2 regions of the Endozoicomonas sp. GU-1 genome follow, and region 1 is predicted to be linked to the other one. Evidence: predicted binding sites of a transcription regulator. Region 1 holds the regulator's gene; the other holds the start of a gene.
The links. Region 1 encodes FNR, which switches genes on or off when oxygen is low (the NO sensors DNR and NnrR bind a similar motif). Its sites were predicted from a motif close to TTGATNTANATCAA; they were not measured.

Region 2: a site for FNR is predicted at 1,519-1,532, ahead of O3276_RS02400 (FeoA family protein). Genes of this name have one in related genera too.

What each region holds. Positions count from the first base shown of each region.
Region 1 is NZ_CP114771.1:1,882,692-1,890,914, reverse strand. Features, by position in the region: gene O3276_RS07620 (hypothetical protein) at 1-205, shown strand, start outside; gene O3276_RS07615 (ankyrin repeat domain-containing protein) at 150-1,826, shown strand; gene O3276_RS07610 (TraR/DksA family transcriptional regulator) at 2,298-2,627, shown strand; gene O3276_RS07605 (hypothetical protein) at 2,677-3,153, opposite strand; gene O3276_RS07600 (adenine phosphoribosyltransferase) at 3,352-3,909, opposite strand; gene fnr (fumarate/nitrate reduction transcriptional regulator Fnr) at 3,989-4,747, opposite strand; gene hemN (oxygen-independent coproporphyrinogen III oxidase) at 5,262-6,656, opposite strand; gene O3276_RS07585 (hypothetical protein) at 7,086-7,538, shown strand; gene O3276_RS07580 (sulfite exporter TauE/SafE family protein) at 7,730-8,223, opposite strand, start outside.
Region 2 is NZ_CP114771.1:520,408-528,630, forward strand. Features, by position in the region: partial or broken gene O3276_RS02395 (glyceraldehyde-3-phosphate dehydrogenase) at 13-1,250, shown strand; gene O3276_RS02400 (FeoA family protein) at 1,772-2,005, shown strand; gene O3276_RS02405 (FeoB small GTPase domain-containing protein) at 2,002-3,000, shown strand; gene feoB (ferrous iron transport protein B) at 2,976-4,343, shown strand; gene O3276_RS02420 (FeoC-like transcriptional regulator) at 4,412-4,669, shown strand; gene O3276_RS02425 (hypothetical protein) at 4,931-5,287, shown strand; gene O3276_RS02430 (class I SAM-dependent methyltransferase) at 5,313-5,840, opposite strand; gene O3276_RS02435 (DUF2147 domain-containing protein) at 5,852-6,295, opposite strand; gene O3276_RS02440 (GlxA family transcriptional regulator) at 6,342-7,367, opposite strand; gene O3276_RS02445 (beta-ketoacyl synthase) at 7,549-8,223, shown strand, end outside.

The DNA of each region.
Region 1 (8,223 bases):
ATCACCGGTTGTCCATGAATTCAACCGGGTACACGGTGACCTGAATACTGATGGAAAATTCAACTTCTCCAGTTTCCAACCCGACAAGGCAACCATTAAACGATGTCTGTCCGATTTGTCTGGTTGGCTTGTTTGGACACAACAGGGTAGTGATTACCCCTTGTCGCCATCGCTTTCACGAGCGATGTGTGACCCCCTGGCTTAACAGCCGGCAGTTGTCCAGACGAACTTGCCCGGTCTGTCTTAATGCAGCAGTGCCACTGATGCGAGAGGGTGGGGCGAAGCTCTATGAGTACTCAGTGTACAGCGAATCAATGCCCCTGAGTTGCTGTCGCTCCGGAAACCTGGCACAGCTTCAGCAATTGCTGAGCCTGGACCCGAGTATTGTCTTTGCCCTGTTTCGTACCGGTGACACAGGTCACCATGTCCGTCTGCTGTATATGGCCGCCAGCAATGGGCAAATAGGTTGCGTCAGGGCTTTGGTGGCAGCGGGGGCTTCGCTGGATGTCCCGGCCATCAATAACGGCATGACCCCACTGCACATTGCCCTGGTCAATGGCCACCTTGATGTGGTTAATTTTCTGATTCAGTCCGGTGCGGGTCTCAACATGACTAACCGGGATGGTGATGCAGCCCTTCATCTGGCAGCCAGGCTGGAAGATGGTAAGTTTGCCGAAGCATTGGTTCTGGGAGGGGCAAACCCTGCCACCAGGGACAGTGATGACCGAACGGCACTGCATATTGCTGCCCTGGAAGGCCGTTGTGAGTGTGCCAGGATACTGGCCCGGAACCCGGGCATTATTGATACCGTGGACAGCCGTGGCAGGACACCCCTGATTCTGGCGACCAAGGCCGGCCACAGGGCGGTTATGGATATTCTCATCAGCAATGGGTGTAACATGACCATAGCCAGCCGTCATGGCCGGGTGGCAGTTCACCATGCGGCCACCGGTGGTCATGGCCACTGCCTGCGATTACTTGCCGATAAAGGTGCGAACCTTGACGCAGTGACCCCCGTTGGCAGAACGGCGATGCATTACGCTGCCATGCGAAACCATAGTGAATGTCTGGAGATCCTGATTGATAACAACGCCAACGTTGAGGCGTTGGTCAATTGTGGCTGGAATGCCCTGCACCTTGCTGCTTATCATGGACACCTTGAAAGCGTGCAAACCCTGATCCGCAGGGGGGCCAATATCCAGGCCTTTACCAACGGCAATAGCGTTATGACAGCGCTGCACATAGCCACCCGATGCAACCATCTTGGGTGCGCCAGGGTCATCGTTGAGGCTAACGTGGATTTTTCGGCAAGGGACTCGGCTGGCAACACGGTGTTACACGACGCCGTCATCAACGGCAGGTATGTGTGCCTGCGCCTGTTTATTCGCTCCGGTGCTGATCCTGACATGACCAACGCAGAGGGTCAGACCGCACTGCATCTGGCGGTGCTTAAACACCGTTGCAATAGCCTGAAAGCCCTGGTCCAGGCAGGTGCTCAGCTTGATATTAAAGATAATTCCGGCCGTACGGCCATGCACTATGCCGTTGATATGTCCTTTATTCATTTCTCCTTTAATGCTTCCCTGAGCCTGCTGATTCGAGCGAAGGCGGATCTGAATATTCCCGATCAAGACGGCAATACCGTTCTGCATCTGGCGGCATTCAATGGCAACCTGAAAGTTGTCAGGATGCTGTTGAATGCCGGCGCAGATCATCGGGTGAGAAACAGACATGGCAGGACTCCTTTGGTACTTGCCAGACAGCTTAATCACACATCCTGCATCGCCTGGCTGAAACGGCTGCCTTATTTGCGGCCACCGCAGTAGGGCAGCTTATTCTCGGGCAGGCTCCTAGACGGGCGCTATTCTCGGACAAGCTCCTAGTACATGGTTTCACTGAGTTTGACGGGTTGTCGTGCTTCCGCACTCCGTTCGCCCTGAGCCTGTCGAAGGACGGAAACTCCGGACTCTGATAGATCGTGCCAAGCACCCTTCGACTCCGCTCAGGGTGAACGGAGATCGTACACGTCAAACTCATTGAATTGATGTACCAGGTGGGAAAATGTTTTTCCGGATTGAAACTGAATATTACGTTTACGGTATCAATGATCTACTATTTGAATTCATGATTTTGGAAAGAATCAGTACGCCGCAGGTTGGTAATTACTTTATCCGTTTTTGTGAGTGGGGATAAGGTTCGTCGGCGTTGTTTTATGGTAAAGAGTGACCTTTTGACACAACCATTGTTTATAGAATAAACAGCAGGATTCTACAGTATTTTTGTGCAGGGGTAGCAAAATGACAAATCATGATAAGTGGCAGAAATGGTTGATGGCTCGCAGGGATGAGCTGAATACGCGTCTGGGTAAAATTAAACAGGATGCTTCCCGAAAAAACAGTGCCGACTGGTCTGAGCAGGCGCAGGAACGGGAGAATGATGAGGTTATTGATGCACTGGGTAACGAGGCGGTGATTGAACTGGGTAAAATTAACCGCGCCCTTGATCGTATAAATGAGGGCGATTACGGTTTCTGCCTGTCCTGCGGTAAGGAAATTCCGGTTCAGCGCCTTGAGGTTATGCCTTATGCTGACCTCTGTGTTCAATGTGCTGAGGCCAAGGGGTTGTAGGGGAGCATCCATCATCAAGGCGATAAGGGAGCAGGCAGGCTGAATCCTGTTATGCCGGTTTGGCTGCAGCCTGGTTAAAGTACGTTGACTCCTCTGTGGAGCAGCCTGATTCAATAATCATCTTTTGATAGCTTTCGCAGAAGCTCTGGAGTGTTCCGGGGTTTCTGCTGTGGAAGTGCTTTTGCCATAATCTGGCCATGGCAGTGATGTCTTCTTTATCAATATCTTCGATCTGAATACCGCAGCGGTGATAGATAAGCCAGGCAATGGCGGTGGCGTAAACCAGGTTGGTCGCCAGTTCATGATGGGGGTGGGAAAGAAACTCCCGCTGGCTGGCCAGTCCCCGGACTTTGCTGGATAAGTCAGCGTTCGGGGCCAGAAACAGGTCCCAGATATTGCGGTGCATGCGTGGGGAAATCTGATAGATACCGAGCGCCTGGTGATTGGCCTGTTTCAGATGAAAACCAAGCCCGGACTCTCTGGCCGCGGTACCAAGCAGCAGGTTCTCAGCAGTAGGGCTCCACATACCCAGATGCTTGAGTGCGGGGCGAACAACATAGTGCCTTAGTTCCTTGGCGCATATTCCCATTTGCAAAGTCCTTTTTCCGGGTAGATCCCGGTCTGTGCGTCCTGTAATTGCGGGAGTGGCTCTCAGATCCAGACATTGACCCTGGATCTAAGAGACATATCGTATCATCCCTGAAATTCTGAACTGAGGGTGGTTTTACTCACCGGCAAAATTGCACAGGGCATAGGTTGGAATGCCCGCCGCATTGAGTCTGTCAGCACCCTTGAGGTCTGGCAGGTTGATGATAGCTGCAGCTTCCAGTGTGCTGGCTCCTGCTTGTCGGATCAACTGATCGGCAGCCAGCAGTGTGCCTCCGGTGGCGATAAGGTCATCCACCAACAGAATGTTTTCACCGGGCTTAATGGTGTCTTCATGCATTTCCAGTACGGCTTTACCATATTCAAGGTCATACTCGACACTGAGGGTTTTGCCGGGCAGTTTGCCTTTCTTGCGAAACAGTGCCAGCGGCTTGTTCATGATATAGGACAGTGTCGAGCCAAGCAGGAAACCGCGGGCATCAAGCGCGCCAATGCGATCAAAAGTCTGGTTCTCATAACGCTGAACCATGACATCCACGGCCTTACGCCAGGCTTCCGGGTTTTCAAACAGTGTGGTGATATCCCGAAACAGGATGCCTTCATGGGGCCAGTTGGCGATGGTTCTGATTTGCGTTCGCAGATATTCCTGAACGGATGAACATTCGTTTGTATGCATGGGAGGGAGCATGCCGCTGTCAGTCAATGGATAAAAAGGAAGAAGCCACCTCAAAGGGTAGCTTCTTTAGAGGATAAAGTCAGGCGTTGGTAGCAATAGGGTTGGGTTCCAGGGTTTTTCCCCCGGCCAGGGCACAGAGTTCAACCGAGTTGCGAATTTCGATTTCCTTGCCCACGGCGGAGATCAGGCCGTTTTTCTGGAATCGGGTAAATACACGACTAACCGTTTCTACCGCCAGGCCCAGGTAGTTCCCCATCTCATTTCTCGACATGGACAGACGGAACGACTGCGAAGAAAAGCCCCGGCGACGAAAACGGCTGGCCAGGTTAATCAGGAAGGTGGCAATACGTTCATCGGCGTTTTTCTTGGACAGCAGCATCATCATTTGCTGGTCTTCACGGATACGCTTGCTCATCAGGCGCATCAGATGTCGGCGCAGTTCCGGGAATTGATCGGAAAGGGTTTCCAGTTGCTCAAAAGGAATCTCGCAGATCATGGTGGTTTCCATCGCCTGGGCCGACACCGGATAGGTATCCGTATCCATACCGCTCAGGCCAAGAATTTCGCTGGGCAGGTAAAACCCGGTGATTTGTTCCTCACCTTCATTGGTCGCTGTGTAGGTTTTGAGAGCCCCTGAGCGAACAGCAAAGACGCTGGTAAAGGGGTCACCTTCCAGAAACAGGTGTTCGCCTTTTTTCAAAGGACGCCCACGCTTGATAATGTGATCCAGCTGATCGATATCCTTAATGCTCAGTGCCAGTGGCAGGCACAGTGAGCTGAGGCTGCAGTCTCTGCAAGCCACATGGCTCGGCTGTCGGACGTTGGGCTTTGACGTCATTGAGAGGCCTCAAAGTCGTATTTGGCGAAATTCGACACTGTTTATGGAAAACCAAGTGTATGAAAAGTATTACCGGAGTGTAAATCAGGTATGTACGCAACCGGGCAGACCCAGGGTAGGGGTTTGGTGCTGCTTTAGCAATGCGTCATAAACTGCGGTGGTTCCGGTGAGCTTTCATCTGCCGTGTCGTCTATCCAGCCCAGGGCTGACCCTGATAATAGTATGGTCATGGCTCCTGGTGGTTGTATGTCTTTATCCCTGGAAAATCAATCTGACATTGTCTTATGTCACAGGATTAAATTTTCGTTCGTGGTATTTAACGGACATGACAGATTTTGCACTTATGTTTCAAGTAAATCAATGTGATAGTGGTGGCAAGTCGTCGTCAGTTTCAGTTTTTTGCTGATAAGCCGGTGAGCTGCAGAGAGGTTTCGGTTCTGTGCGGGATGATCAGTCATTGTCGGTACTGGCGGGAGAGGGGCTCCGGAGCCTGGTGATTGCTCCGGAGTGCTGCTCAGATAACCTTTGAGTAGAGCGTCTTTTCTTTCATTTCCGGTTGATGGAGATAGTGGTCGAACTGCATACAGATGTTACGGATCAGCAGCGTTCCCTTCGGCAGTACTTCCAGCAAGCCATCGCTATTGAGACTGATCAGGCCGTCCGCCCTCATCGGCTCCAGTCTTGCCAGCTCATCCCGGAAGTAATCCCTGAATTGAATATCAAACCGCTGTTCAATATCGCTGAAATGCAGTTTGAAGTGGCAGATCAGCTGGGTAATCACTGCCTGGCGGACTTTGTCATCAGCGGTCATCTTCAGACCGCGAACCATTGGCAATTGCTGTTCATTGAGCATTGCACAGTACCGGGCTTCATCGGTGCTGTTCTGAATATAAGTGTCGCCTACCTGGCTGATGGCAGACACGCCCATGCCGATCAGGTCGCAATGGCCATGGGTGGTATAACCCTGAAAATTCCGGTGCAGCGTGCCATCCTCCCGGGCCATGGCCAGTTCATCGTCTGGCAGGGCAAAGTGATCCATGCCGATGTAGATGTAGCCCTGATCCAGCAGCTTTTCCGTGGCCTGATGCAGAATGTCCAGCTTCATTTCCGGCGCTGGCAGATCCTGCTCATTGATCCGGCGCTGCGGCTTGAAGCGGTGGGGCAGGTGGGCGTAGTTAAACAGGGATAGCCTGTCCGGGGCCATATCAACCACACGATCGATGGTTGCCATAAAACTGTTGGTGGTCTGGAAAGGCAGGCCGTAAATCAGGTCCATGTGTACCGAGCGGAATGCCATGACTCTGGCAGCATCAAGGATGGATTGAATCATGCTTTCAGGTTGAACCCGGTTAACGGCTTGCTGAACTTTGGGGTTCAGGTCCTGAACGCCCATGCTGATCCGGTTGAAGCCGAGGTCCCTCAGGGTGCCCATCATGGGCCAGTCTACTTCCCTGGGGTCCAGTTCAATGGAGTAGTCTGCGGTATCGCTTTGGGTCAGTTGGAAGTGCTGGCGGATATGCCCCATCAGATCCGTCATCTGATCTCTGCTCAGAAAGGTCGGTGTGCCGCCGCCAAAGTGGAGTTGCTCGACCCGCTGTTCCTGACTGTAGAGTGCTGCCTGCATCTCTATTTCACGAAACAGGTATTCCAGATAACTATTGGCGCGCCCACGGTGTTTGGTGACTATTTTATTACAGGCGCAGTAATAACAGACATGGGAGCAGAACGGAATATGAAAGTAGAGTGACAGGGGCTTGATGGCCCTGGCACTGGAGTGGGCATTGTGCTGATATTTCTCAATATCAAAGCTGCCATCAAACTGCACCGCCGTGGGATAGGAGGTATAACGCGGGCCTGAGTGGTTGTATCGGTGAATCAGGTCTTTATCCCAAACTGGTGCGGTATTCATTATTGCTCTCGGTAATCTTCATGTCTTATTAGTCAGTGTGTTCGCCTTCTGGTCGGTCTTTTGTGCCGGAAAGGGTAAGGCAAAAACAGTCGGTATTACGTCATGATGTTTTTGGCTAGTTTAGAAAGATTTTCAAGGTTGTTCTTTGATCGGTGTCAATAGGTATGAACCGAACCGGCATGCCTTGGTGGTTCGTCTTTAGGGCAAGTGATGAGGATTGTGTCCAACGTGGCGTGAAGCTGTTGAGGTAGGCTATTGTATCTGCCATCTGGTTATTAATCGAGCAAATAATGCCCTGGCTGGCAGGGTTGTGCTGAAAAGGGTCTGATGGATAGTGATCGGTGAGTTCATTGAATGTGCTATTTTTGCTCTTGGATCATAAAAAGTCACAAATATGTCCTGGTCACTGATCAGACAGGAGGAGTCATTATGGGTGCAGACATACATATGTATGCTGAATTCAGAAATAGTGCCGGGCAATGGGAAGAAATCCCGGGTTACGAACCTTTTTCAGATCGCAATCGTCATGTCTTTTCATTCTTTTCCGAGGGTTTTGTCAGAAGCGATTATGACTGGGGCTCCTGGCATGTTACTCCGTATCCCATTATTGAGGAGGCTCGTGGGCTGCCCGGGGATGTCAGTCTTTCCATCAAGGCTAAGTCTGATGAATGGGGAACGGGTGGATCTGGCCACTCCTGGCTGTCTGTTGATGAATTGGTTTCTTACGACTACAACAAGCCTTTAAGAGAAAGGAGCGTTGATGTTCCAGAAGAGTTTGCCCAGCTTACGATCAGGGAATCGTTGGGGGAAAAATATTTTTTGGAGTTGGCTGAGTTGCAGAAGCAAAAAGCGGAGCGTCTCGTCTTTTGGTTTGATTTCTGATTCATAACTTTAAGAGCCTCCTAGTGCAGCTAAGCGCTGTTACCCATACCGTTCGTCCTGAGCTTGTCGAAGGGCGGAACTCCGGACTCTGATAGATCGTGCCAAGCACCCTTCGACTCCGCTCAGGGTGAACGTGGTGTACGGGTAATAACGCTTGGCCGCACTAGGAGGCAGAACTTTTTTTCCTTTTATCACATATGGTGGTGGTGCAGCATGGACATCAACCACCTCTGGTGTGCGCCGGGCATAGACCACAAGCCAAAAAGGATAATCAGCAACCCCGCCAGGTTGCGGGTGATACTGGCTTGAATAATGCCGCTGAGCTGTCTTGAGAACGCACCCAGCAGGAACACTGAGGGTATGGTGCCAATACCGAATGAGGCCATTAACAGCGCACCCTGTACCGGTTGTCCCTGGCTGGCGCTCCAGGCCAGGGTGCTGTAGACCAGGCCGCAGGGTAACCACCCCCAGAGCATGCCAATGGTAAGGGCATTGGGAAAATTTTTGATGGGCAGCAGTGCTTTGGCCTTGGGCTGGATATGTTGCCAGAGCTTATGCCCAATCTTTTCCAGGTGTGTCAGACCACGCCACCAACCGCTCAGATAAAGCCCCATGGCGATCAGCATAATGGCCGCAAAATAGCGCAGTCCCATCTTTACTGCCGGGCTGATACCGCCCAGATACC
Region 2 (8,223 bases), 1.4 Mb from region 1:
CTGGCTGAGTCAATGATCCCTCTGATCGGCAAGCTGTATAGAAATCACCATGTTGTCACGTCTGTGTTTGGGCATCCCGTCATTAACCGCTCCGTAATCAGCCTGCTGAAAGCGCACAAGTTTGTCCGTCAGATTGAGGACAATGGTCTTTCTGTCCGTGAGACTTACCCTGTGCTGGAAATTCTGGCAGGCCTTGATCTGGGGCCATCGCGTATTGATATTGGCAAGCTGGCGGTTGGTTACCGGGCGGAAGCTGCAGGCCTGTCACTGGAAGAGTACGTTACCGGTCAAGTAGCGTCAGTGACTAATGGCCATAAACAGACGTTGGGCCCGGGTCAGGATGTCGTATTGTATGGCTTTGGCCGGATTGGCCGTTTGATGGCCAGAATCCTCATTGAGCGCGCGGGCAGTGGCTCTGGTATTAACCTGAGGGCCGTGGTTGTCAGGCCCGGCGGTGCAGGCAATGATCTTCAGAAACGGGCAAGCCTGTTGCGTCGCGACTCGGTTCATGGTTCTTTCCAGGGCACTATATCTGTTGATGAAGAGAATAAAGTTATCTATGCCAACGGTGTGGGCATTCAGGTTATTTATTCCAGTAGCCCGGATTCCATCGATTACACCCGGTATGGCATTAACCATGCCGTGATTGTCGACAACACCGGTAAATGGCGTGATAAAGAGGGATTGAGCCTGCATTTGCAATCAAAGGGAGTGTCCAGGGTCCTGCTGACAGCACCGGGTAAAGGGGATATCAAGAATATTGTTTATGGGGTAAATCATAACGATATTGAGCCGGACGATCAGATTCTTTCCGCCGCCTCCTGTACCACTAACGCGATCACACCGGTGCTGAAGGCCATTAATGATGAGTTTGGTGTTGAACACGGTCATGTAGAGACGGTTCACTCCTACACCAATGACCAGAATCTGATTGATAATTACCACAAAGGTGAACGTCGTGGACGCAGCGCTGCCCTGAATATGGTCATTACCGAAACCGGGGCAGCGAAAGCCGTTGCCAAGGCGTTGCCTGAACTTGAGGGCAAGTTGACGGGGAATGCTATTCGGTGCCGACCCCGAATGTTTCCCTGGCCATCCTTAACCTGTCCCTGGACAAGGCCACCACCGTTGAAGAGCTTAATCGCTTTATCAGGGAGATCTCACTGTATTCCAGCCTTCAGAAACAGGTAGATTACGTCACCTCTGTTGAAGCAGTTTCCAGTGATTTTGTGGGTAGCCGTCGAGCTGGCGTTGTGGATGGGCAAGCCACTATTGTTGATGGAAAACGCTGTGTGCTTTACGTCTGGTATGACAATGAGTTCGGTTACAGCTGTCAGGTCAACCGGATACTTCAGTTTATGTCTGGTGCGATGTACCCGTCGGTTCCATAAAACACTCGTTTGTCAGTAGTGATGAACACTTCACAGAGTGACGGATTCGTTGTTCGACTAATCAGTCACTCTGTAGATGCTGCCATTTTCATATCTTATCCCGATTTACCATTACGACCTGCGTACATTGATATTGGTCAACAATGAGTGAGATTGGCCGCCCTCTAAATTGTAACCATTCTCATTTGCGTATATATTCAGATCAATTGACATTTTGTCAGGCAGCAACCATTCCACACTAAAACCCCGACAAAAAACAGGTTCTGGCCCTGGCAAATGATTTAGGTGCAAATATCTGGGTCATTTTTGCGAGTTATTACCTGCTGTGCAGAAAAAACGCGTACAAAACTGACTTTATGATGCCTGTGGAGAAGATTTACATGAAGGTGACATTGGGTGAACTGAAAACCGGTGAATGTGGCCGGGTAACCGCTTTTGCGGATGCTGGCAGTGCCTACCGGCGGAAATTGCTGGCAATGGGCCTGACGCCCGGAACCCGGTTCACGGTTTGTCGTGTTGCGCCATTGGGGGACCCAATCCAGTTGGAAGTCAGGGGCTTCCAATTATCGATTCGAAAGGATGAAGCCGCTGTTATAGAGGTTTCCAGAACATGAAAAAACACGTTGTTGCAATCGTCGGAAATCCTAACTGTGGTAAGACAACGCTGTTTAACGCGCTGACCGGTGCCCGGCAGCGGGTTGGTAACTGGCCAGGCGTTACTGTGGAAAAACGCAGTGGTTTTTATACCTTTGCTGATAACGCCATAGAAGTGGTTGATCTGCCCGGAACCTACTGTCTTGATGTGGTTGACAGTGACGTTTCTCTTGATGAAAAAGTGGCGCGGGATTATATCCTGAAGCGTGAAGCTGATTTAATTATCAATATTCTTGATGCCTCAAATATTGAAAGAAATTTGTACCTGACCACTCAATTGCTGGATATGGGTGCTCCAGTCATCGTTGTGCTCAATATGATGGACGTTGCCAGGGAAAAGGGCATGGACATTGATATTGACAAGCTGGCTGAGGAACTCGGCTGTCCGGTGCTGCCCCTGGTTGCCAGCAAGTCAGGCAATATTAAAGCCTTTTTACAAAATATTAATGATTTTCTGAATAATGGTATTTCCGTAGCCCCGCCATTGAACCTTGGTGAACAGCTGGAACAGGCCATTGCCGTTATTGAATCGACCCTTGAAGCGTCTGTGAATCTTGATAGTCCGCTGTCCCGACGCTGGTATGCCCTGAAGTTACTGGAAGGAGACACTGTGCCTCTGCCGGAACTGACCTGGCAGGTGGTTAATGAGGCTACCCGGCAGCGTCATATCATTGAGGCTGCCCTTGAGGAAGATCTGGACATTATTCTGGCCAGTCGACGTTACGATGTGGTTGGTCAGCTTATGGAGTCAGTGATTCGTGAGCGGGGCGTGGTCAGTCACCGGCTGAGTGAATCCATTGATCGTGTGGTATTGAACCGGGTGCTTGGGTTCCCCATTTTCCTGGGTGTCATGTATCTGATGTTCATGTTCACCATTAACTTCGGCAGTGCCTTTATCGACTTTTTCAATATCTTACCGGGACTCTGCTGGTGGACGGCCTGGGCCACTGGCTGAACTCGGTTGGTGCTCCCGCCTGGGCAGTGACGTTACTGGCGGACGGTGTGGGTGGTGGTATCCAGACTGTATCGACATTTATCCCGGTGATTGCTTTCCTGTTTCTGTTTCTTTCCATACTGGAAGACTCGGGATACATGGCCAGGGCTGCTTTTGTCATTGACCGGCTCATGCGCTTTCTGGGGCTTCCGGGCAAAGCTTTTGTTCCCATGCTGGTGGGCTTTGGCTGCAACGTGCCTGCGATTATGGCAGCACGGACACTGGACAATGAAAAGGACCGGCTGTTGACCATCTCCATGGCTCCGTTTATGTCCTGCGGTGCCCGATTGCCGGTGTACGCACTGTTTGCCGCTGCCTTTTTCCCGGAGTCCGGCCAGAATGTGGTGTTTATTTTGTATCTGGTGGGTATCCTGGCGGCAATATTTACCGGGTTGATTCTCAAGCAGAGCATCCTTAGTGGCGACAGTTCGCCATTTATTATGGAGTTGCCCAATTACCATTTGCCATCGGTGACTCAGGTCATGTTACGCACCTGGGATCGTCTCAAGGCTTTTATCCTGCGTGCAGGCAAAGCGATTGTGATGGTGGTGGTCGTGCTGAACACCCTGAATGCTATTGGTACCGATGGCTCTTTCGGTCACCAGAACACTCAGAACTCCCTGCTCAGCAAGATTGGCCAAACCATTACCCCGATATTTTCCCCCATGGGTATGACGGAAGAAAACTGGCCAGCGGCTGTGGGACTGTTTACAGGTATTTTGGCGAAAGAAGCCGTTGTGGGTACGCTTGACTCAATGTACGGTGCTATTGCCGCGTCTGAAAACGCTGACACCGAGGGTGAAACGACGTTTGACCTGTTGGCAGGTTTGCAGGAAGCCGTTGCCACTATTCCAGCCAATCTGAGTGGTTTAAGTGGCACACTGGCAGATCCTCTGGGTGTCGAAGTGGGCGATCTGACCGATCTGGAGGCGGTTGCCGAAGAGCAGGCAGTCAAGGTCAGCACCTTCTTCTGTTATGGCAGGCCTGTTCCCCAGTCATGCTGCGGTTATTGCCTACTTATTGATGATCCTTCTTTATACTCCCTGCGTAGCAGCATTGGGTGCTATTTACCGGGAAACCACCCTGGGCTGGACGCTGTTCATTTCCGGATGGACCTTCTTCCTTGGCTATGCGGTTGCCACTATTTATTACCAGTTGTCACTGGTATCTGTGCAGCCCGGCGAAACGCTACTTTGGGTGGTATCGATCATGCTGATGATGTTTATTGTGGTTACCTTGATGAAACGCATGGGAGCCTCAGTACTGCAAGGGCGGATGGATGTCAGCCCGCAATGACATCGTAAACGCAAAGCGTGGCCAAAAGCACTGTCAGTGCTTTTGGCCATTAACCGGAACCTGACAGGCGCTGACCATGCTGATCAAAATCCGCGATTATTTGAAACAGCAGAAAGTGTGCTCTCTGGCTGACCTCAGTGTGAAATTCAATACCACACCTGAGGCCATGAGAGGGATGCTCTCACACTGGCTAAGGAAAGGTCAGTTGAGCTGTGAACAGCCGGGTTGCTTTGTGGCCTGCAAAAAGGGGTGTGTTTCCTGTGACCCTGCCGAGTTGGAGATCTATCGCTGGCAGGGGAAGTCTCAACATATTCCATTGAGTCTTATCGGCTGACTGACTTTCACAGCATATTTGCTGTTCCTGCATAAAAACCTCTGTACCCCTGAGCTCCTTTACCATTACATCATCATGATATAGTTGGCGTTTTTTACATAACGCCTGCCTGCTTCTTTGCCATTTTAATAGTCAAACAGATGTTTGATTATTATTACCCGGTAACATGATGGAACTTTCGAAACAAACGATAGTCCAAAAAATAAAATCCACAGTTTGTTCAGTTTTCTGAAAAGTTTCTTATGGAGTAGGTGATAGACTATGAATGTTAACGGTACTACAGGTAATACAGATACTATATACAAATTTCCCCTGTGCAGTTTTGACAACACGCCAGGGCAGGCATTTGGAATGAAAGTTGAAGAGCATGATGGCGCTGAGGATAAACTTGCTTCTGTTCTTTTTGAAGGATGTGCGGAAACAGGGAAATCTAATGAAGGTTTTGTTGTGGTGATAGGAAGAAAAAAGCTTAAGAGGCTGCAGGATACAGATCCTGATGTATTTGCTGGATTATACAATGCCAGCCCCGTTTCTGAACCATCAGAAAGTGTCTTTTCAAGAGTATGTACCCTTGTAACTGATATTATTTCTGCCTATCTGAACACAGGACAAAGTTAATTGATTAAGTCCCCGGCTTTTAAGGTTAAGTGGGCTGAACTTGATAAAGAAAAACAGGTGTCTGGTAAAGATCGTTGGCCTTAAGCGTCTTTACCGGCACTCTGCCTGATAAACTGAAGGTGTGGGTAAGTAACCAGCAACCAGGTGGCAGTTGAGGAATCAATTCTCTTTCAACACGTTCCATCGCTCCGGGATACAAATAGCAAACAACAAGGCCCGCGTTACCAGGGACTGCCTGGAAGAAATCCGCTCTTATAACATCGATCCCATACCTTGCCTCAGTAAACAGGGCTGGAACCGGAGAACGTTCCCAGGCCTCAATTTTTTTGTCAGGGTATTTTTCTCTTAAAATGGGAATCAGGTGTCCCCAGCCACAACCAAGCTCCATAACATGACCGGACACGTCATCTGGAAGGATATCTCTGATCGCCGCCCTGACTTTTCGTGAGGTGGGAGTAGGGCCAATGCCCAGGCGCAGGGTCCAGAAGAGAATAGAGCCGGTGATCAGACCGGCTGCCACCAGAAACGCGATGGTCATTATTAATGAGTTCAAGGGATTATGCGTTAATCTTCAACACGTTCCCAGGTTTGCGAACGGCCGATCAGCGCGAACCCGATATAACCACGGACTTCCAGTTTACTGCCATCTTCCAGCACTTTCATGTTAGCGCTGTAGACTTTCCCGGATTCAGGATCGACGATTTTTCCATCGTCATATTTGCTGCCTTGCTTTTTCATGCCCCAGAGTATGGTCATGCCCTGAACTTTCTGATCCTTGAGCTCGCCCTGGCACTGGTCACAAATGCTGTCCTGTTTGGCAGGGTCAAGAATCTGTGTCACTTTGCCAGACAGTTTGCCATTTTCCTCGAAGATTGTGACATAACTTTTTGCTTTACCCGTGCTGTCATCAATGGTTTTCCATAGTCCCAGGGGCGAAGCCGCCAGGCTGAACGAGGACAGGCAGAGGGACAACAATCCAGCGCCCAGGACGCGTTTTCTCGGGAACATGTGAGGGAGTCTCCAAAACCCCGGAATTTTCCGGCATTTATTGTAATCATTCCATTGTGGTGTCATTCAGGTAGAACAGTTTGCCCCGGACACTTCTGCGAAATTCAGAAGGCGTGAGCTGGTTGCGACGTTTGAACAATCTGGAAAAATAATCAGCGTCGGCATATCCCACCTGCTGGGCAATTTCGGCAATGCCCAGGTTGGTATTCTTTAATAGATCGCTGGCCTGATCAAGCCTGATTTTGCGGACATACTCCATTGGCGGGGAACCGGTGGCCTGTTGAAAGCGACGATTCAGTGTCCGGGCATTCAAGCCCGACATTCTGCCAAGGGCAGCCAGAGAGATTTCACTGACGAAATGATGGTGGATAAAGTCCTGCAGGGAGACGATCACTTCATCCTGGTGGGTTGTGGCATGATCTTCAGCAAAATGGGTGTCTTTGAAGGGCTTTCTGATTTCATGGGAGAACTGCTGTTCAACCTTTTGGGCGATGGACTCGCCAAGCGCTACGCCAATCATGTGCACCATCAGGTCAGCGACCGAATTGACACTGCCAGCGCAATAAATACGACCTGCCCGGGTGATCAGGTGATTGGGTTTGAACTCAATATCCGGGAAAAAACGTTGCAGTTTTTCCATGTAAAACCAGTGGGTTGTGGCTGGTTTTTGATCCAGAAGCCCGGTTTCTGCCATAAACGCCACCCCGGTACCAGCTGCGGCAAATACGGCACCGGCATCGTGTTGGCGTTTTAACCATGCAATGATTTCCGGATGTTTCCTGACCACCGGAATCGGGTTGCGCCAGAGCGCAGGAACCAGAATCAGATCACCATAGCCACTCTGTTTAAAGGTTCTGTCCGGTGTCAGTCTCAGGCCGCCAGTGGTGGTGATGGGGGCGGGCGTACTGGCACAGAAATGAACTTCAATACTTTTTTTATTGGCTGACAGTCGGGTGTAGGTCATTGCCGCTTCCAGCATCTCAAGGGGTAATGTCACACTGGTACTGATCATATGCTCCACCATAGGGATCAGTACCCGGTTTAACTGGATTAGGGGGGATTGTTGGAACATTGGCGTAAAACTGCTCGGTGATGTGTCTTTTTTGTCCGTATTCGTGTCTTTTTCATCCGGTTAAGTTTATCACGAAATCATTAAACTAGTGCCAACTTCATTTAATTCTTAATTTGCATTCATAACAACCTGATCGCTACTCAGAGTGGCACATCATTCAGTTGTTATACAGGAGTGTGGTTTGTCCAGATTACCCGTTATTGTTGCTCAAGGTGGGGTCAGCCCAGCTGGAAGAACCTCTGGTTTTCATGGCTACCGTCGTTTGGTGCTGGAATGCCTGAGTGACCGGTCGCAGCACGAAACTCTTGCTGCGCTGCGCATGCTGAGAAATCTGCCACAAGACAGCAGTCGGGAAGATATTCTGTCGGGCACATTGATTCGCCAGCTGGAAAACAACCTGTTTAATCCGCAAGCCATTCCTTTTCATCAGGCCATTCAGGCGGAGTCCGGATCGGAAATTATTCTGAAGGGCCGTCGTTTACCCAATCCACTGCCCGATGGCTGGCAGTTAGAAAAACTGGAAGATGGCCAGATCAAGGTGAGAATCGAAGTCGGCCAGCCGTTAATGATTCCTTCCATCCGTGAATCACTGGTCAATGCTGCGGGTCAGCTGCCCAGCGGGTTTGCCCCGGAAAAGCTGTACCAGTCCCGGAACCACCCCAGGTCACTGACAATGACGGTGTTCGGTGCATCCGATGCGATTTATTCTTCCGGTATGGACTGGCATGCGGTGAAGCAGAAGCTAAGCCCTGAACAGGTTGCGGTCTATTCCGGCAGTGCCATGAGCCAACTGGATTTTAACGGCAATGGCGGTTTGCTTCAGTCCCGTTTGCTGGGAAAGCGGGTGACTTCCAAG